2 linked regions of the Oligoflexus sp. genome follow. Each later gene encodes a partner of the first gene's protein in a complex. Links are inferred from orthologs where the notes say so. Each region holds a gene or a part of one and is shown on either strand. Other genes may lie near its edges.

Evidence for each region.
Region 2: the proteins of nusB (region 1) and rpsJ are in contact, whole or in part, in a solved structure (PDB 3D3B), measured with the Escherichia coli proteins. The link is inferred for Oligoflexus sp. from one-to-one orthologs.

The regions. Positions count from the first base shown.
Region 1 is NZ_DASTAT010000034.1:38,080-49,966, reverse strand. Bases 2,742-5,738 are described here. They hold nusB (transcription antitermination factor NusB), read left to right. Parts: upstream 2,742-4,031; coding sequence 4,032-4,445; downstream 4,446-5,738. Other genes in these bases: VFO10_RS07280 (S1 family peptidase), read right to left, coding at 4,911-5,732; ribH (6,7-dimethyl-8-ribityllumazine synthase), read left to right, coding at 3,586-4,017; ribB (3,4-dihydroxy-2-butanone-4-phosphate synthase), read left to right, coding at 2,742-3,569. Also shown: VFO10_RS07315 (TIGR02147 family protein), read left to right, coding at 1-746; VFO10_RS07310 (hypothetical protein), read left to right, coding at 743-1,318; VFO10_RS07305 (SRPBCC family protein), read left to right, coding at 1,393-1,854; VFO10_RS07300 (metalloregulator ArsR/SmtB family transcription factor), read left to right, coding at 1,868-2,188; more of ribB, read left to right, coding at 2,424-2,741; VFO10_RS07275 (leucine-rich repeat domain-containing protein), read left to right, coding at 5,998-8,439; VFO10_RS07270 (CPXCG motif-containing cysteine-rich protein), read left to right, coding at 8,458-8,637; VFO10_RS07265 (hypothetical protein), read left to right, coding at 8,651-8,872; thrC (threonine synthase), read right to left, coding at 8,880-10,121; VFO10_RS07255 (homoserine kinase), read right to left, coding at 10,118-11,029; thrA (bifunctional aspartate kinase/homoserine dehydrogenase I), read right to left, coding at 11,026-11,887. UniProt on the Escherichia coli protein: Part of the processive rRNA transcription and antitermination complex (rrnTAC). The complex forms an RNA-chaperone ring around the RNA exit tunnel of RNA polymerase (RNAP).
Region 2 is NZ_DASTAT010000093.1:24,927-36,746, forward strand. The notes cover bases 2,954-5,883. They hold rpsJ (30S ribosomal protein S10), read left to right. Parts: upstream 2,954-4,227; coding sequence 4,228-4,539; downstream 4,540-5,883. Other genes in these bases: VFO10_RS19765 (hypothetical protein), read right to left, coding at 2,954-2,967; VFO10_RS19770 (hypothetical protein), read right to left, coding at 2,964-3,953; rplC (50S ribosomal protein L3), read left to right, coding at 4,617-5,270; rplD (50S ribosomal protein L4), read left to right, coding at 5,293-5,883. Also shown: more of VFO10_RS19765, read right to left, coding at 298-2,953; more of rplD, read left to right, coding at 5,884-5,922; rplW (50S ribosomal protein L23), read left to right, coding at 5,924-6,211; rplB (50S ribosomal protein L2), read left to right, coding at 6,232-7,059; rpsS (30S ribosomal protein S19), read left to right, coding at 7,075-7,344; rplV (50S ribosomal protein L22), read left to right, coding at 7,363-7,701; rpsC (30S ribosomal protein S3), read left to right, coding at 7,718-8,359; rplP (50S ribosomal protein L16), read left to right, coding at 8,389-8,811; rpmC (50S ribosomal protein L29), read left to right, coding at 8,811-9,023; rpsQ (30S ribosomal protein S17), read left to right, coding at 9,037-9,315; rplN (50S ribosomal protein L14), read left to right, coding at 9,349-9,720; rplE (50S ribosomal protein L5), read left to right, coding at 9,749-10,297; VFO10_RS19840 (type Z 30S ribosomal protein S14), read left to right, coding at 10,307-10,492; rpsH (30S ribosomal protein S8), read left to right, coding at 10,517-10,915; rplF (50S ribosomal protein L6), read left to right, coding at 10,928-11,470; rplR (50S ribosomal protein L18), read left to right, coding at 11,488-11,820. UniProt on the Escherichia coli protein: Involved in the binding of tRNA to the ribosomes. Part of the processive rRNA transcription and antitermination complex (rrnTAC). The complex forms an RNA-chaperone ring around the RNA exit tunnel of RNA polymerase (RNAP).

The sequences.
Region 1 (11,887 bases):
GCCAGTTTTCGCAGGCGGCGGGATTCAGTGCTCCGAATGTCTTAAAGCTGGTCATGGACGGGCAAAGGAATATCAGCGGCCCCTCTTTGGAAAAGTTCATCCAGGCCCTGGGTCTGACCAGCGGCCCTGCCGAGTACTTTCGCTGCCTCGTGGCCATGAACCAGGCGGATACGGATCAGGAGCGCGCGCAGCATTATGAAAAGCTGAAGCGCCTGACACCATCATCAAGACGATACGAACTGGAAAGCGATGCGGTCGAGTATCTGAGTCATTGGATTTATCCTGTGCTGCGGGAGATGGCCCTTCTCGATGGATTCCGGGATGACCCCTATTGGATTCAAAGACGTTTGAATGGCCGCATCGAACTCAAGGAGATCGTCGCGGCGCTGAATTTTCTGAAGAAAAAAGGTTTCATTCATAAACGCCCCGATGGGCAGTTTGCAGTGAAAGACGATATCGTGATCACGAGCGACGAAGTGAAGAGTCTCGCGGTCCGCACCTTCCATCGCCGCATCCTGGAGCAGGCCATGGAAGCCTTGGAGGATTTACCCTTGGACCAGCGTGAATTCGGGGCCTTGATCTTTCAGCTCCCGGAAACCGCACTGCCCGAATTGAAGGCGCGACTCAAAAACTTTCGCAAGGAACTGCATCAGTGGGCGCTCGAACAGAACGAGGCGACCGAGGATAAGGCCGTCGTGCAGCTGAACCTTCAAATGTTTCCTCAGACCAAGGGGTCCGATTCATGAAGCGCTACCTACCCATCGCTCTCGGTCTTCTCCTTTGCCACTGCGGAACGGAAGTGGGCAATGGTATTGCGCCTGAACCCAAACGAAGCACCACCACGAATGGAGCTGGCACAGGCACGGCCACCCCCACAGCCGGGGAAGCTTCGAATGACAACAAATCACCGGAAAATATGTCGGTTTCCATTATATCGACTTCGTTCCTGGCTGCCTGCGCATCACCCTTCGCCGAGTCCATCGAAGGCAGCTTTGTGAATGCCGCTGCGAGTTATGGCTTCACTGTCACGGTCACAGCGGATGCTAAAAAAGCCGTCACAGCCTTGAATAGCAGCTCCGTTCTTTACACGATAGCGGCCGCACCGAATGTCGGCAGCTATGCGATCGAAGCTTTATCCGTATCACCCTCTGTCACATGCAGCGCGGTCACAACCCAAACCTTTGTGGACGGAAGCCTGGAGCGCAGCGTGACTCTGAGCAGCGGCGACCTCGTCCAATGGACCCTGATTTCGGGCAAAGTCAGCAGCATGAAGCTGACGAGACAGTCGCAAGTTATGGAAACCTGGACGAAAAAATAATACTTAAGTAAGTACTTTACTTTTCCTGCCAGCCTGCCGATACTTAAGCATCGACTTAACTATCGGAGGCTCGTATGAAATCGTCCCTCACTCATGGTCATTACGTCATTGAACGTCATTATCCTGTTTCCCCGGACAAGGTCTTCGCCGCGTTTTCCGATCCCGGCAAAAAACGTCGCTGGTTTTCAGAAGGGGAAGGCTCGATAGTCGAAGAGCATAGTCTCGATTTCAGAGTCGGAGGTCTGGAGAAAACACTGATCCGTTTTCCCCAAGGCGGTTCGATGAGCAATGAATCCTACTATCACGATATCATCCCGAATCAGAGAATCGTCCTTTCCTATGCGATGACCTTTATGGGAAAGCGCATTTCCGCATCACTCGCCACCTTTGAACTCGTGCCGAAGGACGGCGGCACCACGCTGGTCTTCAGTGATCAGATTGCTTTCTTTGAAGGGGCCGATGGCCTTAAAATGCGCGAAGACGGATGGCGTCAGATCCTGGAGCGACTGGCGCAGGAACTCAAGCGTTCATCATAAAGGCAGGACTTTCATGCACGCGCAAAAAAATCTCGATCTCGTTTTCCGCGCCTTAAGCGATCCCTCCCGACGCGCGATCGTCGAGAGGGTGAGCGAAGGTCCGGTGTCCGTTTCAGAGCTGGCCGAGCCGCTCAAGATCAGTGTTCCGGCTGTTCTGCAGCATCTGCAGCTCCTCGAAGAATGCGGACTGGTCGCCACCCGCAAAATCGGTCGCACTCGCAGCTGTCAAATCGTCCCGGAAGGACTTTCTGTCCTCGAACAATGGACAGCCGCACGACGCTCGATGTGGGAAAAGCGTTTTGATCGGCTTGGCGGGATCCTCGAAGAGCCCTGACATTCCTGGCCTTTGGCCTCACCCGCGCAAAGCCAGCCGGCGCATGGGCGTAGCCTGACCGGAACCCACGGATCCGGGTCCCCAGGATCCTGCTTCAACCCCCCGACTTTCCATGGACAGAGCCCCGAATCTCGGCTAGGATGCGACCATCGGACAGACAATGCTATTTTGTCGCACATAGTGATCTTTGAAAACCACGTTTTCCTTCGCTCAGCCTCGGATAAAGGGTATCGCCATGCAGATAGACCAGGATAAGCTGATCGCCAGAGTACGCAAAGCCATCGACGTCATTAAACAGGGCGGGATGGTGATAATGGTCGATGATGAAGACCGAGAAAACGAAGGAGACCTGGTTTTAGCCGCAGAATGTGTGACGCCGCAGAACATCAACTTCATGGCCAAGGAAGCCCGAGGTCTGATCTGTCTGACGCTTGAGCCCCGCATCGTCGATCATTTGAAACTTCCCATGATGGCCGACGGCAGCAAACATTTCCCCGATCAAGGCACAGCCTTCACCGTCAGCATCGAAGCCCGCGAGGGTGTTTCGACCGGCATTTCCGCAGCCGATCGCGCGCATACCATCAAGGTCGCGATTCATGATCAGACCAGCCCCGGTGATATCGTGGTGCCAGGCCACATCTTTCCTTTGCGCGCGCGTCCAGGCGGAGTCCTGGAACGTGCCGGCCACACCGAAGGTTCGGTGGATATCGCCCGTCTTGCCGGTCTTAAAGGGGCCGGTGTGATCTGCGAGATCATGAATGACGATGGCACCATGGCCCGCATGCCGGACCTGGAAATCTTCGCTGAAAAACATAATATGCCGATCGTCGCGATCGCCGATCTGATTCAGTATCGCCTGATGCACGAATCCATGGTCGAGGAAGTCGCGCGCGAGACGATCAAAACCGGCAGCGGCAACTACGAAGCGGTGCTCTATCGCAACACCTTGGATGGTCTTGAGCACCTGGCCCTGATCAAAGGCAAGGACTTCGAGAACAGCGTCGTCGATGTGCGCGTTCACAGTCAGCATCATCTGCTCGACGTCTTCGCCGATCGGAAAAACGGCTCGGGCTTCCGTCTGCAAAAAGGCCTCGACCTTCTGAAAGAGCAGGACAAGGCGGCTTTGATCTATCTGAATCATCCCCAAACTTCATGGCAGGACGAGCTGAAGCAGCTCGCCGCGGATTATAACAATGTCGCCAATGATGGTGGTAGCGGCCGCAAGATGGATCTTCGCCTGCACGGTACTGGCGCCCAGATCATCCGTGCGCTCGGCATCAAAAGGCTGCGGGCGCATACGAGTTCGCCGATGGTGCTGAAGGGTCTTTCCGGCTTCGGTCTGGAAATTGTCGAAAATTCGATCATTCAAAAGTCGTTTTAAGGAAGGAACGTATCCCATGAGTCTTCGCCATCTCATCGTCGCGGCCCGCTTCAACGAACTCATCACCAAATCTCTGGTGGAATCCGCGCTGTCGGTCTATCAGGAGCAGGGTCTTGCGGATACGGTCGACGTGGTCTGGGTTCCCGGCGCTTTTGAGATTCCGGTGACAGCCGCCAAGGCTGCCCGCACCAAACGCTATGCGAGCATCATCTGCCTCGGCGCGGTGATTCGCGGCGAGACAGCCCATTTTGAATATGTGGCAGGACCCTGTGCGTCCGGCCTTATGAATATCGGCATTGAAACCGGCGTTCCGACGATTTTCGGCGTTCTGACCACCAACACCGTGGAGCAGGCTCTGAATCGCGCGGGCCTCAAGCTTGGCAACAAGGGCGCGGAAGCCGCCCATACCGCCATCACCATGGTCAAAACGCTCAAACAATTTGATTGATACGGAGTTTTTCGGTGCAACGTGAACACCACCCCAACGCGCAATCCCGGGAATGGGCCCTCCAGTTCCTGTATCAGTGTGAAATCGAAAAGCTGTTCTTCTTTTCGGCCAACCACTGCGATCGCTTCATGACTGATTTTGGGGTCGATCGGGAACACAAGGCTTACTTTCGCCGGCTGGTCGAAGGGATTTTTGAGAATTTGAGTGGGCTCAATGAAAAGATTGAGGCCGTCTCGGAGCATTGGACCCTGGCCCGTATGCCTGTGATCGACCGCTGTGTGCTGCGCCTCGCGGCCTATGAACTGCTGTTCACGGACACACCGAAAAAAGTGGTCATCAACGAGGCCATCGAGCTGGCGAAGAAGTACAGCACCGAAAATTCCGGTGCCTTCGTCAACGGGATCCTGGATAAGCTTGCGCAGAAATGAATCACGCAGCATCAGTCGGGGTTTTCAACCGCGGCTGATGCTTAGCCTTCACATCCGGTGCATGGATATGCGCGGCCGTGCCTGCTGGTTCAAGCTTCATTGAGACCTCCGCTGCATAATTTCCACCAAACAACGGAAAATCACGAGAAAAAAAGGCCCGACCGTCCTGTGTGGAAAGCGGAAAACGTTTTCCGTACTTCCCACAGTTTTGTGTGCTCTGCTGCAGAGGAAAGCCCAAGGCCCCTTGATTTCACAGCCAAATACTTTTGGAACGCTCTTTGCGATATTGGAAGCAAATCGGGGGATATGTCGCGGGGGGAGGAAACATCCGTGTTGATCGTTCGGGGCAGCGTTCTGTTCACAGAGGAATTTTATCGCCTGGGTCGACCGCTCCGCGTCCTCGCATGGAATCCGCCAGGACCAGCACAAAAAAAATCCCAGGCTGCGACGCCTGGGCTTTACACCTCAATCCAAAACGCTGTCCAAAAATTCGCGGACCGCTGGGCTGTTCATATCAATCGCATACGAAACGCTTGAAACCTGACCCGCACCACCTTGGCGCACATCAACAGCGACCATCATGCCGACTACCTCTGAATTCATCAGAATGGGGCCTCCTGAGTCGCCCTGCGCGGTGGCCACGTACTGACCCTTCTGGATGCCTGGCTTCGTCTTAGCCACACCTACGACGCTCAGAATGCCATCGGCGGAACCCTTGATGGAGTTCTGACCATAACGCTTCGTGCCGGTGATCTCACCCGCGGCCGTGGAATGAACGCCTGGCGTATTTTGATCCGAACCATAACCAACCATCGTCACCGCATCGTTGACTCGCGGCGTGCGTGAACTCAGACGGATGGTATCCAGCGCTGTTCCCGCGGGAAACTCAACCACAGCGACATCATATGGATTGGCTACGCGATCGAGACCGCGTTCAAAATCAGTGTGCACATAGAAACGAAGAGCTTTCGCCGCTCGCTGCTGAGTTGTCTCATTTCCTCCTGCCACCAGATACAGATCAGGCTGCTCCGGAGTCAGATCCTTCACGCAATGGGCCGCTGTCAAAACCTGATATTCATTAACGAAGAAGCCGGTGCAAAAGCGGGAGTCGGTCTCGCTCTTCGTCATCAGTTGCACAACTGCGGGAAAAGCCGCACTGTCGGTCTCAATAGCATTCGTCAGTTTCAACGAGCTGCGATCGTTCGCTTGATCGCAAGCGGTCAGGTAGAAAGTGCAGACGAGGGCTAAGGAAAAACTTTGCAGCAGATTGCCAACTCGATCGCGCATGGAATCTCCCTTCGTGAAATCAAATGAATCTGCGTTGAACATAGTCTCAAAGAAGTTTTCTGTAAATGGGAATACTTGCCAAGCGGCCAAGATCCAAAAAAAGCTTGCTTACACGCGGAATAACGCGATATGCCGTCGCATAACGAAGGATTCCACGCAAGGGAGATTGGCTTTCTGCGCTCAGCATACTGTGCTGAATGGAATGCTCGTGGCACGAAGCGTGCACCACGCACGAAAGAAGTCAGCACCGAGGAGTTCCAAGCCTATGCTAAAAAAAATACGCCAACGCCCCATCCTTCACGGTCTCTTTGGTTCATTTATCCTGCTCGTGCCCGCCTTTCTCCTGATGTGTGACCGCTCGACGAATACGGAGAGCTCCGCGCTGCGCATGGTGAACGGAAGCATTCCCACGGCTGAGCATCCCGCGTCTTACAGTGCTGTCGCCCTCGTAGATAAAAATTCTCACAATCATTTTTGTTCAGGAACATTGGTGGCGGAGCATTTGATTGTCACCGCCGCACACTGCGTCTTCGATAAGCGGCCCCAGGATTTCCAAATCCTTTTCGGCCAGGACACCAAAGCTGACTCAGCCGTTCTCCGGGATGCGGAAGAGCTGGCCACCTTCAAAAAATTTCAAAAATTCGAATCCAATTTTGACATCGCCTGGGTGCGCTTCCAGGGGGATATTCCCGCCGGATTCAAGCCCGTGGAAATCTGGCATCAGCCAGCCGCCTTCGCGGCCAAGACCCCGATCTCCATTGCCGGCTATGGTCGCACCGCTTCGCAATGCGCCTTTGATGATGCAAGCTGCCAGGGCGGAAAACTTCTCTATGTCGACACCAATGTGCGTGAATTCGTCAATCATGGGCGTCTTTTCAATCTGATCGTGATCGGACCACGTCCTGATCACGGACCATGCTTCGGCGATTCGGGCGGACCCGCCTATGTGAAAGAAAATGATCAGTGGTATCTGGTTGGTGACTTCATGGGCTGGGATCGCATCCTGGTGCCCGAGCAGCTTGAGACCATCTGCGATACGGGCGAAGCCATTTATAATTTCGTGGGCGATTTCGTCCAGTGGATCGAAGATACCTCGGGTGTGAAACTCGCCTATGATGCGTCCATCAATCCACGCATGCCTACGGAAAGTCTGGATGTGCTGACCGAGGAACCCAAGGATTTCCTGGGCTGGTGCCAGTATAATAATCATGAGGATCCCGCATGGTTCACGGTCCAAAGAATTCTGCGCATAGTCAGTGATTACCGCATCCAAAGCGGAGATGAGGCCGGAGCCCGCGAGATTTTTGAAAATTGCGAAAGCGCGGACAGCTGGCTCCGTAAAATGCTGGCCGAGCAAAAGAAGCTCGAAATCGGCGGCTTTGATCCCTCAACCTTCATCGACAGCGCGCGCCTTGAGGACATTCGCCCCCTGCGCGCCCTCGCTGATATGGGGCTTGAGGAGCTGACCCTCTCCGATCATGCGATCCAGGACCTTAGCCCCTTGGCGGCGCTCACCAGTTTGAAAAAACTGACGATCATCGACAATGTGCTTTCCGAACGGCAGGCCCGCATCAAAGCCGAACCTTTGCGTATTGCGGCCTTTCCGCTGCTGGAAAACCTGCGCCTGCAGAACCCGAGCGTGCCGCTCGACTTCAGTAATCTGAGCCAGTTGAAAAATCTGAGAGTCCTGGACCTGGCTTATGTGAATCTCCCGACCCTGCCTGACTTCAATAGCCTATCCCTGGATGAGCTGCGCCTGGACTCTTTGACTTTGAGCGAACCTTTGGACCTTACGCCCCTGAGCAAGGTGCGGGTCCTCTTTTTAAACAAGTTGGCTCTCCGTAATTTACCCGCTCAGTGGAGCGAATTGGAATCGCTGGATCTTCTCGAAGTGACAGGTTTGAAAGCGCTTCCCGCTGATGCTCCCCGCATGAAACGGATTTTTGTGTATGCATCGGACATCGCAGGTGATGTCAAAGCTGGGAACTGGCCTGCACTTGAGGAAGGGTCGATCTTCGCGAACGCCGGCCTGACGCGTTTCACGCTGCCTTTTGCCTTGCCGAAGGTCCATTACCTGGAAATCGCTGAAAACACCCAGATGGATACTGTCGTCCTCAATGCCCTGCCGATGCTTGAAAATCTGTCGATGGCCAACAACGCCCTCACGGCTTTGCCGGATCTTTCACAGCTGACGCAGATGTCCCGCCTGAACCTTGAAAACAATAAGCTCACGTCCCTTCAGCCACTTGCGGGACTGCCCCGACTTCAGTACGTGGACCTCAGCAATAACCCTTTGGTCAACCTGGAAGGACTCGCGGATCTGCCCGCCTTGAAGCGTCTCGTTCTGCAGAACACCAAAGGTGAGGGCCTCAAGACGCTCCAGGGTATGCGCAATCTGCCCAAGCTGATCGAGATCAATCTGACCAGGAATTCCCTGAGCAGCGTGCAGGAACTTTTGCCCTTCACCTCGCTCAAGGTCGTCATTCTGAATGACAATTTCATCGAAGACATCGCCGCGCTCAAGGCCTTGCCTAAGCTGGAGTATCTGGAGGCTATCAATAATCCTCTGAAGGACAGGACCTGTCCTATTGCCGGCAATGCGGATGCCTGCCGTTTCGAATGGTTGAATTTTTCTCAGAATGGCCCCATTATTTTCCCAGGCTCAGCCCGAGCCAAAGGTGCGGAGGGACAGTTGTCCTTCCGTTGAACCGGCAGGAGGACCTGGATGGAAGAACCCGTGAATGTACAGTGCCCCTGGTGCGGCGAAGTCTTTGTCACGTTTTTCGATCTTTCATCCGGCGCGACCAATTATATCGAGGACTGCCAGGTCTGCTGCCGACCGATTATGCTGGTCTATCGCATTGGACGTTCTGGACAGGTCAAGGTTCAGGCCCTGCGCAGCTGAAGGAAAATCCGTTATGAGTTCTATCGCCGAGGCGATCAAGCAGTGGCTGAATCAAGAGCATTCGAGCGGCACCCGAAAATTCCTGCAGATGACTGTTTTGATTCTGGGTGGAATACTCGCCATGGGGCTTGGTATTGGACTGGTCGGCATCATTCTGATCGCCAGTCCTTTTCTAACCGTTGTGATTCTGATCTTCCTGGCCATCTACGGCCTCGTAACCGCTTTCAAGCATTGAAGGGGCCTCATACCCGATCCAAGGCTCGGACAATGGCGTTGGCATCCGCATCGATTTCCGTGCAGTCAAGCGTCTGAGCCTTCAAAATCGCATCCGGGTCCTTGAGCATATGCCCTGTGAGCACGAGCACCACATCCTCTTCGGTCCCGATGATGCCTTTTTTAACGAGTTTCTTCACACCCGCAAGCGTTGCGGCACTCGCCGGCTCACAGCCGATGCCCGCATGATCAATGACCACCTTCGCAGCCATGATTTCGGCATCGGTGACATCGGCGACGATACCGTTGGTATTCAGAATAGATCGCACGGCGCGCGGATAGTTCACAGGAAAGCCGATACGGATCGCGGTGGCCACGGTTTCCGCCGTGATGGCTTCGAGGCTGGCAAAATCGCGATTGTAACTTCTGAAAAAGGGATTCGCGCCTTCCGCCTGGATGGTCGCGATGCGCGGTTTCTTGGTGATCCAGCCCCAGGCGTACGCTTCATCAATCGCTTTGCCAAAGGCACTCGTATTGCCCAGGTTGCCACCCGGCACCACGATCCAATCAGGAGCCTTCCAGTTGCGATCCTGCAGCATTTCCCAGATGATGGTCTTCTGCCCTTCAATCCGATGCGGATTGAGCGAGTTCACCATGTAAACGCGTCCCGCAGCCGCCAGATCTCGAACGATCTGCATGGCATCATCGAAGTCACCGCGGATGGCCAAACCCTTGGCTCCATATCCCAAAGTCTGGGCCATCTTCCCCTGACTCACCTTGCCCGCGGGAAGAAAAACGATGGCCTTGAGCCCCGCGCGGGCCGCATAGGCTGCAAGGGATGAGCTGGTATTTCCGGTGGATGCGCAGGCCACCACCGGCATGCCGAGGCGCTTGGCCATGGATACGGCGGCGGTCATGCCGCGATCTTTAAAGGATCCGGTGGGGTTTTCGCCTTCGTGCTTCAGACTTAAACGATGCTGACCGGCCCATTGATTCAGGACTGGACTTTCATAGATCGGTGTCTGGCCTTCCGGCTGCGTCACGATCATGGATTCAGCAAGGGGCAGAACACCCTCGCGGAAACGCCAGACGCCACTGCGATCATAGGGTTTGCGCGAGGTCAGGCGCTGCTCAGAAAGCTCGGGAAGTTTGCGCAACGCGGCATCATCATGCTTGACTTCGAGCAGTCCACCGCAGTCACAGGCATAACGGAGTTCAAGCCAATCATAAGTTTTTTCGCATTGAAGACAAGCAAAGCGGGCCTGGCTCATAAAATGCTGGCTCCTTCCAAACTGGGTTCGGCGATATGAACAAGAGTCTGAGGCCCAAAGACCTCGCGGACAGCTTCGGCCACCTTATGCGCGGTTGCTTCGTCGGCACTCAAAGCAAAGCAGGTGGGGCCGCTGCCACTGATGGAAAAACCAAAGGCGCCGGCGTTGATGGCCACGGCCTTGGCCTGGAAAAATCCTGGAATAAGGTTACCGCGTGCGGGTTCTGCAAAAGGATCTTTCAAACCAAAGGCAATCTGCTCTTGGTCGCCCAGGGCCAAAGCCAGGGCCAGCGTCGTGCAGTGGGCCATCTGTCGCGTCCAGCGTGGGGTGTCGAGCTGCTGAGGCAAAACCTTCCGGGCTTCCTTGGTCTGGATATGAAGCGGAGGAGTTGTCAGGGTCACCCAGAATTTGGCCTTCAAGGGCACGGGATAAACTCTCAGGTTCCCCACATCCTGCACAAGGGTCAGGCCCCCATAAACGCAGGGCGCGATGTTATCGAGATGCGGTCCGGCCACCACGGTTTCCGCAGCCAGAGCGGATTTTAAAATCAGATCCTTCCGATCCAAAACTCCGGCGAGCTTCGCGGCTGCTAAAGCCCCGGCCACGCTCGAAGCCGCGCTGGACCCCAGTCCACCGGCCAAAGGCAGAGCGCGTTCCAGGGTCACATGAAAACGTTTCGGGGTGATGCCAAGGTGCAGATAAAGAGCTTCTGCCGCGAGCGTTACAGTATTTTTCTCTGGCTCCAAAGGCACAAGACGCGCATCGCGCCCCTGCACGGCGATACTGTAGTGGCTCGATTCCTCGAAAACAAAGGTATCCCCCAATCCTGCGACGGCAAGACCAAGGACATCAAAACCCGAAGCCACATTGCCTATCGTGGCTGGTGCAAAGACTCGAAATTCACTCATGCCCGTCCTCCCCGCTCCTGGCTGCTGGCGATGGTAATAATATCGTTCAAAACGCCTGCCGCGGTCACTTCCGCACCGGCGCCGGGTCCGGTCACGATCAAAGGATTATTCGCATAACGCTGGGTTTTCAGCGTCACCTGATTATCCGTTCCCCGCAGACGACCAAAGGGACTATTCTTATCGACTTCCTCGATGCCCACGCTCACTTGATCACGGCTGATGCGCGCGACAAAACGCAGAACGGCGCCGCGACTCTGGGCCCCACGGATGCGATCGCCATAAGACTGATCGAGTCGGGTCAGATTCTTCAAAAAGACCTCGGGATCATCATGACTGCAATCAGCCGGGAACAGGCCTTCGAGTTTGATGTCATCTAGGTTTAAGGTCAGACCAATGGTGCGGGCCAAAATCAAAGCCTTGCGCGCGACGTCCATCCCGGACAGGTCATCCCTCGGATCGGGCTCGGTATAACCCAAATCATAGGCATTGCGCACGGCCTGCGAAAACGGAACGCCATCTTCCATCTGGGTCATGAGATAACCCAGGGTTCCGGAAAGACAGCCGAGGATTTCCAGAACCTCATCACCGGCCACTTCGAGTTTGTCTATGGTATCGAGCACGGGAAGACCCGCGCCGACCGTGGCTTCGTAACGGAGGGAAAGATTTTTTTCGGCTGCGATGTCACGCAGCTCCTTATATTCCTTATAAGGAATGGCCAGGGGTTTTTTATTGGCCAGCACCACATGAAATCCAGCAAGCAGGGCCTTTTTAAGGATGGGCGCGGTTTCCGTCGCGGTCAGATCTATGAATATCTTGCGGTCCCAGGCGCCGTGCCAAAGGTCGTCAAGGCTCGCGCTG
Region 2 (11,820 bases), on another replicon or contig:
ACAGGCAATTCCAGACGCAGCTTCATCCGCCGAGAGATTCTCGTCGACATATTTTTTTCGCAGGTATTCTTGATGGAGATATAGAGGAGTGACCGGGAACTCAAACCACTCAGAAAACGTGATGACATATTTTTCAGGGGTTCTCGTCGAGGGTCGTATGGGGTGGGTGATGGGGATTGAACCCACGTATGTCGGAATCACAATCCGATGCGTTAACCACTTCGCCACACCCACCATACGGGAGAGCGTGATATTACCCGGCCTATTGCTTTTGTCAACCCAATAGCCCGGGGCATTTCAAAGATTTTTAAGAAGCCCATTCTCGATGGCGAATGACATGGTTTGCTCCTGGCTCCAGCTCTCGCCGTCTTCACTCAGGCTGATATGCATGTCAAACGCGTCGCCGTTGGCAATGGCCTCGTCCAGGAACTTGGTATCAGGCAATCCTCCGGGTCCGTTCAGAGTCAGCTGGAAGGTCTCCGTCCGATTCCGACGCGGTCCGAGAGTCGTATTGCTGATATCCGGAGACAGACGCACGATATTCTCCGTCAGAACGAAACGCCCGAGATTAATCGCCCCATGCTGCTCAAAGCGCACGTAAACCTGCAGATTCCCGTGTGCAATTGACATATTCCGAATGGAAAGCTGCAGCCGAAGTTCCCCGCCGGACCGACCAAACGGCCCCGAACGATCCAAAGTAACCTTGGTCTTCAAAAGCTTGGGAGTCGGCCGCGGATCCCGATAACCACCCGGCAGAAAATTCGCCAGTTTTTCTTCAACGCTCTGATCCCGTTTCAAAGGCGGAATCGGCCACGGCGATTCAAAAACCTTATCATTCAAAGTTTCAAACTGCTTTTTAGCCGTCCGCACATCCTCGCTATCTTTCCCGCGCTCCTGACTTTGCGCATTGAATCCCACCACGATCGGCACCGGCAAACCCTTGGCCATTTCCCCGAGCGCCTGCATGAATTCCACAGGATGCTGCGTATCCATAATCTTCTGATAGGCCTCAAGGATATCCAAAGGCTCCTTGGCCTTCAGAAGGGCATCAAAACCTTTCCGCAAACGCCTCGCCTCCGCTGCCACTTCCGGATAACCCGGCTCAATATTCAAAAGCCGCAGAGGCATCAGAGCATAAGAACCCGCAAGGTTCGCATAATAATACATGCTCTCATCCGGTCCCTCGCGGGCCCACTTTTTGGGACTGGCGCCAAAGGCATTGGCCAAAGCCATCCACATCGCGCGCTCATCCTTCCGCGCCAGGGCAATCATCAAATCATGCGCAAAATAAAGGTGAGCCGTCGCACTCAATTTCCCAAGGTGCGTTGCGGAAACAGGCTGCGCAAATACCTCATCCATCGGATTCACCAGCGCCTGCTCACGCATCAGCCTCTTCTCAACATCCTTCGCAAACAGCTCGATCTCCGGCACGTCATCAATCGCCAGCCCTGTATAGCGCCGCAGAAGTTCAAGCGTCCGATTGTAATCCCGCACATCCACAAAGTTATCAATGATGCGCAGCGACGCCGTCATATACAAAGGATTCGCAGCGTTCGCCGTCAGCACAAACCGACTCGATTTTCCGGGGCCTTTTTCCTTCCGAACAGGAATCGAAAGCTTATGCCGAATCTCCATCGTATCGGCGCCAACCAAAAGGTTCCAATTCCGATCGTGCAGAAACTGCTCCGCTTCCAGGTTCATAAATTCACCTTCGCGGTCCGTCGTCAGGCTTTCACCAACCCCAAACGTCTTCTGCCTTTGACTCTGCGAAACATAAAAGCTGCGCTCCTGTTTCAGCCCCGTTTCATTGCGTGTCGTCACGCGATAGAACTGAAAGGTCACGCCGCTCGTTTTATCCGGTTTGCTCGTCTGTCCCTGCAGCTGTCCGGTCAACGCCCGCGCTTTTTTAAAATCCCCATGCAGCGCCTCGGTAAACGCCTGCCGGGCGCCTTCCCGCGTCAGGTCAAAGTCATAAAGCTCATCAATCTGAAAAATTCTCGCGCGTTGCAGATCAAAATCCACGGGAGTAATGGGCGCCGGCACCCCCGCCCACCACTTCACCATCTTCTGAAACACCATGTAATCCTTGCCCAAAGTCGTCTGAAGGGCGGTACCGATCCGCCGAACCTCGCTCAGGGCCAGCCAAACATGGGACTGATTCCGACGTAACACACTGATTTTATGTTCCCCATCTCGAAAAACAGAGAGCGGAATGGTCAAATCCAGGTCGCTCAGACCCAGGGATTCCTGAAGGGATTTCGCAGTGCGGCCAGCGGTATCAATACCCAGGGAGGCCCCGCCGCTGATACCGTAACTTCGGATATTGCCGATGGGAAGTTCCAGGGCATGCTCGATCGTCGAAGGGAAAAGGAAGGGTGTGCTCAGATAGGTGACGGGATCGTAGAGTTCCAAAGGGTTGAAGGACGGCGGAAGGATCGTCGTCAAAAACGGGAGTCCACCAAACCAATTCGCGAAAAGCTCCGTCCAGAATCCAGCCTTCTGCTCCTCGGCCTTGCGCGAGGCTTCACTTCGATACGTGGCGTTGGTCACGAAAAGCTGACTTTGACCGTTGAACGTCAAAGGCAAACCGCGCACGCGCCCAAGTTCCCGCAGAAAATCCGGCCCCAACTGAAACCTGTCGACCACCACATAGGTGCCGATGTTGGTCGGATGCACATCACGTCGATAGCTGCTGACGAGCGACATGCTGTCGCTGGCGCGCAGGCGGATATCCTGATCCATCAGGCTATAAAACAAGCTTTCCATGAGCGAATCGACAGAACGATTGATGCTGTCCGCACCGGATGCGAGGCTCGAGGCCAGCGTGGAATTTTTGATGACCCGGCTTATGGATTCATAGGCATCAATCTTATCATCGTTTTCCTGGCGGAAGTCCTTCTCGAGCTGCGAGGATTGCGCCAGGGCCAGCTGCGAACACAAGCAAAATAGAAGCCACCAAAATCTCATGGAACCTGTTCCTCCCAAGTCCATGCTCGGCCGTAGCCCACTCCCACCATCACCACCCAGTGATGACGCGGCTCTGTTCGCTCCCTTTGATAATGAAGGCTCATACTGCCCACCAGATCGTAAACCCAGGGCCGCCGGGCCCCCCAGCTGATGCGATAGGAATCCTTGCGCAGCTCCTCGATCCCAAGGACCCAGTTCCAGTCTTTCAGCTGCTGCTCATGCACAAAGCGAAAAACCTGATCGAAGTAATCCGGGATCGACGCTTCCGTCACCCGAATCCATTCGAAACTCGTGCGGTTTTCTTCATGATGAACCAGCGTTGCCAGCCCCATCCGTCTCTGCCCATAGTCCGAAGACGCCGCATAAGAGGCCATGAGCCGGGCGCCTTCGAGAAGGTCGATGGTGCGAACAATGCGGCCGCTGATGACATTACGTTCCTCGCCCGTGACAGGATCGGGTTGAACGAGATTGCTGGTGCCGACTTCCAATCGGTAGCCTTCCCGTGAACCAATCCCAATGCGACCGCCGTTAACACTCGTGAGCCATAACCTTCGGGCCCGACTTGGCAAATTCAGGCGAAACACATCGTGATTCAGTCCAAATGGGGCATCCAGGCGTCCAGCCGACGCGTAGAAGGGATCCACCACGGGATGCCCGAGCTGGATAAAAGCCTGCTCCGCGCGTTTATAATCGCGGACTCTGTCCTCGTTGATCGAGGCCTGCCGTGTATAAGCACCCTTGGCGTGCAGTGAAATCCAATGCCCGAGAGCAACTGAACCATAGAGTTGAGCCAAGGCAGCGGTGTCGTCTCGTGTTTGATTAGTATCACCCAATGCTCGTTCGGATACTTCGAGGTAGCCCGACACGCAGGCAGTGTAGGGATTATAGATCAACCATTTGTCAGACTTCAGCTGACAGGGTAAAAGTCCTTCCGCATGGGCGACCGAAGTCATTACGCCCAGCATCATGGCGACGGCGTGTTTCATTCTGACTCATTCATCAAAAGCCTTGATTTCCCGGCGAAGCGTCGGGTTTCATCATCATGCCCAAGTCGATACGACATTGGAAGATGAATTCTAACTTCTCCAAAAGCTTCCTATAAAAACCTTGACACCCAAAGGCCTCAGTAATATAACCCGGTCTCCACTATCGAGGTAAGCCTGCGAACAAGCAAGCCAATGCCACATGCCGGTGATGCTCATCACTATCTTGCCTCGGTTTGTTTCGTAACCCTATCCAGATTGACTAGGTTTGGGAATTATGAGTAGTCAAAACATTAGAATTCGTCTCAAGGGGTACGACCACCGATTGCTTGATCAATCTGCGGTCGAAATCGTAGAGCGTGCGAAACGGACGGGAGCGCGAGTCGCTGGTCCTATACCACTGCCCACCTCGATCAACCGTTTCACAGTCCTGCGCAGTCCGCACGTCGATAAAAAATCGCGTGAGCAGTTTGAGATCCGCACACACAAGCGCGTTCTCGACATCATGGATGCTAAAGCGCAGACAATCGATGCTTTGATGAAGCTCGATTTGGCAGCTGGAGTCGACGTCGAGATCAAACTCTACTAAGCAGAGTGCGGTTGTTGTCGTTTTCTGAACGGTCGCTTTAGGAACCGAATAACTCAACAGCAGGTTGAATATAAGTCATGACAATTCACGGACTAATCGCAAAAAAAGTGGGAATGACCCGGGTCTTGGACGCTGAAGGTCAAATGATTCCCGTGACTCTTCTCAAAATCGAAGGTCAAAAAGTTACCAAGATCCTGACTCCTGAGCGCGATGGCTATCATGGCATTCAGGTGGGTTACTACGAAAAACCAGAGCGCAAGCTGAGCAAGCCCGATGTGGCTCGTCTTCGCAAGGTCTCGGTTGGCGAAAGTTACACCCGTTTCAAGGAATTCCGTACCGAAGGCACGCTTGATGGCGTGAACATTGGTACCGCAATGAACGCTTCCGCATTCTCGGAAGTGGGCGCTGTTGATGTCACCGGCGTGACCAAGGGTCACGGCTTCGAAGGTGCGATTACACGCTGGGGTCACTCCTCGGGTCGCCGTTCGCACGGTTCGAACTTCTATCGCTTGCCTGGTTCGCTCGGTATGAGAACGACCCCAGGTCGCGTATTTAAGAACAAAGAAGTTCCGGGTCACATGGGTTGCGTGCAGGTTACTGTTCAGAACCTGAAAGTCGTCGATGTCGATGTGGAAGCCAATGTTATTGCTCTCAAAGGCTCCGTTCCCGGGTTCCGCAATGGCTTTGTTATCATCAAACCTTCTGTGAAAGCCAAAGAACTCAAAAAATGAGTTCTAGGGGGAATGGATAATCATGCAAGTCCAAGTCAAAGACATCAAGGGTAACAACGTCAAGTCGATCGACCTTCCGGATTCGATCTACAACGTTGAACTTAACGATCACGTTCTTCACCACGTGGTAAAAGCCTACCTGGCCAACCAACGCCAAGGTACGCACGCTACCAAAACCCGCGCCTACGTGAGCGGCGGTGGTAAGAAGCCTTATAAGCAAAAGGGTACTGGTGGTGCTCGCGCTGGTTCGACCCGCGCCCATAACCGTCCAGGTGGTGCTGTGGCCCACGGTCCTCAGCCTCGTGACTACCGTCTGAAGATCAACAAGAAGGTGAAAGATCTCGCCATTCGCGTTGCTCTCTCCGACAAAGCTCGTCACGGCAAACTGGTTGTTGTTAGCGACTTCGCAGGCGTTAACGCGTATTCGACCAAAGCTGTGCTCGGCGCCCTGAAAGCCCTGAACGCGCCAAAAGCTCTGCTCTCCGACGTTCGTGAAGACGATTTCCTTTATCGTTCGGCACGCAACATCCACGGTGCAGAAGCCAAGTCGCCTCTGGATTTCAACGCTATGGATCTGCTTCGCTACGAGACTCTGGTCATCAGCGAAAAAGCTCTGGAAGCTCTCAACGCTCGCGTTAGTGAGGAAGCATAACATGCATCCATTTCATGTGATCGTTCGCCCAGTTCTGTCGGAAAAATCGAACGGCGTTCGTGAAGCTCAAGGCAAATACACTTTCATCGTGCAGAAAGATGCCACCAAAGAAGACGTCAAGAAAGCTGTTGCGGCTCTTTGGGATGTGAAAGTGGAATCGGTTCGCACTTTGATTCAACGCGGTAAGTTCAAGCGTCGCGGCGCTCGCTACTCCCAGACTTCGCTGGTCAAAAAAGCGATCGTGAAGCTGGTTGCTGGTTCGAAACTGCCGATCTTTGAAGACCAATAACGAAGGGACTGGTAAACGTTATGGCTATCAAGCAATACAAACCGACATCAGCATCTCAACGCGGTACCTCCGTTGTTGATTACAGTGTCCTTGATCGCGTGGAACCGTACGGTCCTCTCGTAGAGTCTACAAAGAGAAACGGCGGCCGCAACAACACGGGCCGTATTACGGTTCGCCATCAGGGCGGTGGCGCTCGTCGCCACTACCGTCTGATCGACTTCAAGCGCGACAAGCGTGATATCTCGGGACGCGTTGAGTACATCGAATACGATCCTAACCGGACCGCATTCATCGCTCGTATCGTCTACAAAGACGGTGAGCGTCGTTATATCCTGGCTCCGGACGGCCTTAAAAAAGGTGACGAAGTTCTCGCGGCTGCGACTGTAGACGTGAAACCCGGTAATGCCATGCCTTTGAAGAGCATCCCCTTCGGTACTCCGGTACACAATATCGAGATGAAGGTGGGTAAAGGCGGTCAGCTGGCTCGTAGCGCTGGCGTTTCCGCTCAGCTGGTCGGCCGTGTAGACGGTTACGCTCAGCTCCGCATGCCTTCCGGTGAAATGCGCCGCGTTCGTGAAGAATGCTACGCAACCATCGGTGTGGTCTCCAACTCTGACCATTTCAACGTGAAAATCGGTAAAGCCGGCCGTACTCGCTGGTTGGGTATTCGTCCCACTGTTCGCGGTGTGGCTATGAACCCGGTCGATCACCCTCACGGTGGTGGTGAAGGTCGTACATCCGGTGGTCGTCACCCATGTACTCCTTGGGCTGTGCAGACGAAAGGTCACAAGACCCGTCATAATAAGCGCACGGACAAGGATATCATCCGCCGTCGTAAAAGCAAGTAATGGGAGGTATGCTCAGTGGCTCGTTCAGTTAAAAAAGGCCCCTTCGTGGATGGCTATCTCTATAAGAAAGCCGAGCAGGCTCTTAAAGATAAGAAGCCGATCAAAACCTGGAGCCGTCGCTCGACGATCGTTCCTGACTTTGTCGGCCTGAATTTCCTCGTACACAACGGGAAGAAATTTGTTCCAGTGTTCGTGTCCGAGAATATGGTCGGCCATAAGCTAGGTGAATTCGCTCCAACGCGCACCTACTTCGGCCACGGGTCTGACAAAAAAGGCAAAAAGTAAAGATAAAGGGAGCTAGCTTTGGAACGTCAGTATCAAGCAGTTCTTCGGAACACGCGAATCGCCCCGCGCAAAGCGCGGCTGGTAGCTGATCTCGTTAGAGGGATGCCCGTCGCGGTCGCTCTGGATGCACTCCGGGTGACCAATAAGAAGGCTTCTCCTCTTTTCTCGAAACTCATTCAGTCCGCCATGGCGAATGCAACTTCGACCTCGACTGTCGACATCGACCGTCTCGTTGTGCAAGAAGCCTATGTCAACGAAGGTGAGAAGTTGAAGCGTTACCTGCCCCGCGCGCAAGGTCGTGCGACACAGGTGAAGAAGCGTTCGTCACACATCATCGTTAAACTGGCTGAGATTTAAGGGAAGGGTAGGATCCGTGGGACAGAAAGTAAATCCAATTGGTTTTCGTACCGGTATCACACGCCCCTGGGCCTCGCGCTGGTATGCAAAAAATGATTACGCAAAATTCCTGCACGAAGACCTGCGCATTCGCGACTACATCATGAAGAAGTTCGACAGCGCCGGTGTATCGAAAGTAGAGATCGAGCGTGCAGCCGCTAACATGCGCGTGAACATCTTTTCGAGCCGCCCTGGTATCATCATCGGCAAGAAAGGTGCAGGCGCAGAGAGTCTGAAAGACGAACTGGTTAAGATCTGCAAACTTTCGTCGGGCGATCCCAATGTGAACGTCTACGAAATCCAAAAACCAGACGCCGATGCCAACCTTGCTGCTCAAAACATTAAGCAGCAGCTGGTTCGCCGGGTATCCTTCCGCCGCGCGATGAAAAAAGTGATCGCTTCCGCGATCAAAGCCGGCGCCAAAGGTATCAAGGTCAGCTGTTCGGGTCGTCTCGGTGGTGCGGATATGTCCCGGATCGAGAAATATCGCGAAGGTCGCGTTCCCCTCCATACCCTGCGTGCGGACATTGACTACGGCACAGCCGAAGCTTTGACCACCTATGGTTTGATCGGGATTAAGGTCTGGATCTACAAAGGCGACATTCTGACCGATCAATAAGCGGTCCGTAGCAGCAAGAGGAAAGTGCGATGCTATCTCCAAAGAAAATGAAATTCAGAAAGCAGCATAAAGGCCGCATCAAAGGTGAAGCCGAGCGCGGATCGAAGCTGTCTTTCGGTGACTTTGGCCTTCAGGCTCTGGAAGCAGGCAAAATCACTGCTCGCCAGATCGAAGCAGCCCGTATTGCGATGACACGCCACATCAAACGCGGTGGTCGCGTCTGGATCAATATCTTCCCTGATCATCCCGTAACCAAGAAACCTCTTGAGGTGCGGATGGGTAAGGGTAAAGGTAACGTGGAATTCTACGTTGCTTACATCAAACCCGGTCGGGTCCTCTACGAGATGGACGGTGTTACACCTGAAGTCGCAGCGCAAGCTTTGGAACTCGCAGGGTCGAAACTGCCGATCAGAACCAAACTGCTGACTAAATCGGAGGATCCCTGGTCATAATGGATTACTTTAAAATTACAGCCGATGAGCTGCGGTCGAAAGACAAAGGTGAATTGCAGAGTGCTGCAGGTGAAGTGCGAAAAAAGCTTGCTGAAATTCGTATGGACATCTATACAGCGCCAGCAGTGAATGTGAGCAAAGTGAAGAAGCTGCGCAAGACCCTTGCCCGTCTCCTCACTGTGCAAAACGAAAAAGCTCGTGCGAAAGCTTGAGGGGTAGTGAGCAATGTCTGAACAAAAAGAAAAGAAGTCCAAGCCAGTGTTCGGTGTTGTCACCTCTGACAAGATGCAGAAATCGCGCGTTGTCACTGTTGAGCACCTTGTGAAACATCCCCGTTACGGCAAATACATGAAACGCCGTACCAAACTGATGTTCCACGACGAAAAGAACGAAAGCCGAATCGGTGATTCCGTACTGATCATCCCTTCTCGGCCCCATAGCGCTCGTAAGCGCTTTGATCTCTTGAAAATCGTGCAAAAAGCGGGCGAGCTTGTCGCCGAGTAATGGCAGATAGATGCAAGACCAAAGGGCTTTAATATGATCCAGATGGAATCCGTACTACTCAGTGGTGACAACTCCGGGGCGAAAGTCCTGAAGTGTTTCAAAGTACTGGGCGGCAGTAAAAAGCGCTTCGCGACCGTAGGCGACACCATCGTCGTGTCCGTGAAAGAAGCTCTGCCCAATAGCAAAGTGAAAAAAGGTAGCGTTCATAAGGCTGTGATCGTGCGGACTGCAAAAGAAGTCCAACGTAAAGACGGCAGCACGATCAAGTTTGACGAGAACGCAGCGGTGCTGATCAAGGGTAAAGACAACGAGCCCGTTGGGACTCGTATCTTTGGACCGGTAGCGCGTGAAGTACGGCAAAAAGGTTTTGTCCGTATCGCGTCTCTGGCACCTGAAGTCCTCTAATCATCGACAGAAAATAAAGGTGTCCGTGATGGCTAACGTTCCTCGTCTACAAGACCAATACAACAAGATCCGTGAGCAGCTGGGGAAAGAGCTGGGATTGGAAAATCCTAACGAAATTCCACAGATCAAGAAAATCGTTGTCAACATCGGCCAAGGCGAAGCCGTTCAGAACCATAAGATTCTGGAAGGCGCTGTGGCAGACCTTGAGAAAATCACAGGTCAAAAAGCTGTGACAACCAAATCCAAGAAAGCGATCGCAGGCTTTAAGCTGCGTGCTGGCTTGCCCATCGGCTGTAGCGTGACCCTGCGTCGTCAGCGCATGTACGAGTTCCTTGACCGTCTTATCAACGTGTCAATCCCTCGTATCCGCGACTTCCGCGGTTTCTCGCCCAAGGCTTTTGATGGTCGCGGCAACTATACTCTCGGCGTGAAAGAGCAGATCATTTTCCCAGAGATCGAATACGATAAAGTCGATCGTATCCGCGGTCTGGGTATCACGATCGTGATGAGCGCCAAGAACGATATCGAAGCCAAGGCGCTGTTGGAAAAGTTCAACTTCCCCTTCAGAAAAAGCTAAGGAGCGACCATGGCTAAGAAATCAATGATCGAAAAAGCTAAGCGCACGCCGAAGTTCTCGACTCGCGCTTATACTCGATGCAACAAATGCGGTCGGCCAAAAGCCGTTTTCCGTAAGTTCGGGATCTGTCGTATCTGCTTCCGGCAAATGGCCTTGAATGGTCTGCTGGCCGGCGTGACAAAAGCATCCTGGTAACAGAGCAGTCGGAGAAGAGAGACGATGCAAGTTAATGATCCAATCGCAGACCTTTTGACACGAGTTCGGAACGCACAAAAAGCGGGTCATGAAGTCGTGAGCGTACCAGCCTCGAAGATGAAGATCGCCATCGCTCATATCCTGCGCGAAGAAGGCTTCGTACGTAATTACAAAGCCATTCGTGACAATAAGCAAGGCATTCTGAAGATTGCCCTCGCCTATTCGGAAGATGGCAAGCCTGGTATCCGTACAATCGAACGTCAGAGCACAGCTTCCCGTCGCCTTTACGTGACGGCTGACAAGCTTCCCTACGTGAAGAGCGGTTTCGGTGTCGGTATCCTTTCGACCTCGAAAGGTATCATGACCGATCGCGATGCTCGTAAGCTTAATATCGGTGGCGAGTATATCTGCTCCGTCTTTTAATAGAGGTTATATATGTCACGCATAGGTAAACAGCCGATCACGGTCCCAAGCGGGGTCGAGGTTAAAATAGAGGGCTCACTTATTAAAGTGAAAGGCCCCAAAGGCAAACTGGAAAGAGCCCTTCACCGTTCGATCAAGGTCGCTCAGGAAGGTTCTACGCTGAACGTTAGTCCAGTGGCTGACACCAAAGAAAACAAGAAATTCCATGGCCTTACCCGCACTCTGATCGCCAACATGATCGAAGGTTGCCAAAAGGGCTATGAAAGACGTCTGACTCTCGTCGGCGTAGGTTATCGCGGTGCGAAGCAGGGCAAAGGTTTGAACCTTTCTCTGGGTTACAGTCATCCTGTTTACTTCGAAGCTGTTGAAGGCGTCGATCTGAACGTTGACAAGAACACCACCATTATCGTCACCGGCGCCTCGAAAGAGAACGTTGGCGAGACAGCCGCGAAAATCCGCTCGTTGCGTCCACCTGAGCCGTACCACGGTAAAGGCGTCCGCTACGAAAGCGAGAAGATCGTCACCAAAGTTGGTAAATCTGGCGGTAAGAAATAACGGGGTAGGATTGCGTCATGGCAAGCACAAATTCGAAATATGCGCAGCGTAATAAGCGCAAGACCAGGATCCGTAAAAAGATCTTTGGAACGACTGAACGTCCCCGTCTGAGCGTATTCCGCTCGGCCCGGCACGTTTACGCTCAGGTGATCGATGACACTAAAGGCGTGACTCTGGCTCACGTTCACAGCTTCAAAAAAGGCAGCGAAGAGCGGGCTGACAAAGCTGTTTGTGCTGAACTTGGCAAAAAGCTGGCAGAAGCCTGCAAGGCCAAGAACATTACAAAAGTTGTGTTTGATAAAAACGGTTATGCTTATCACGGCCGGATCATGGCTTTGGCCGAAGGTGCC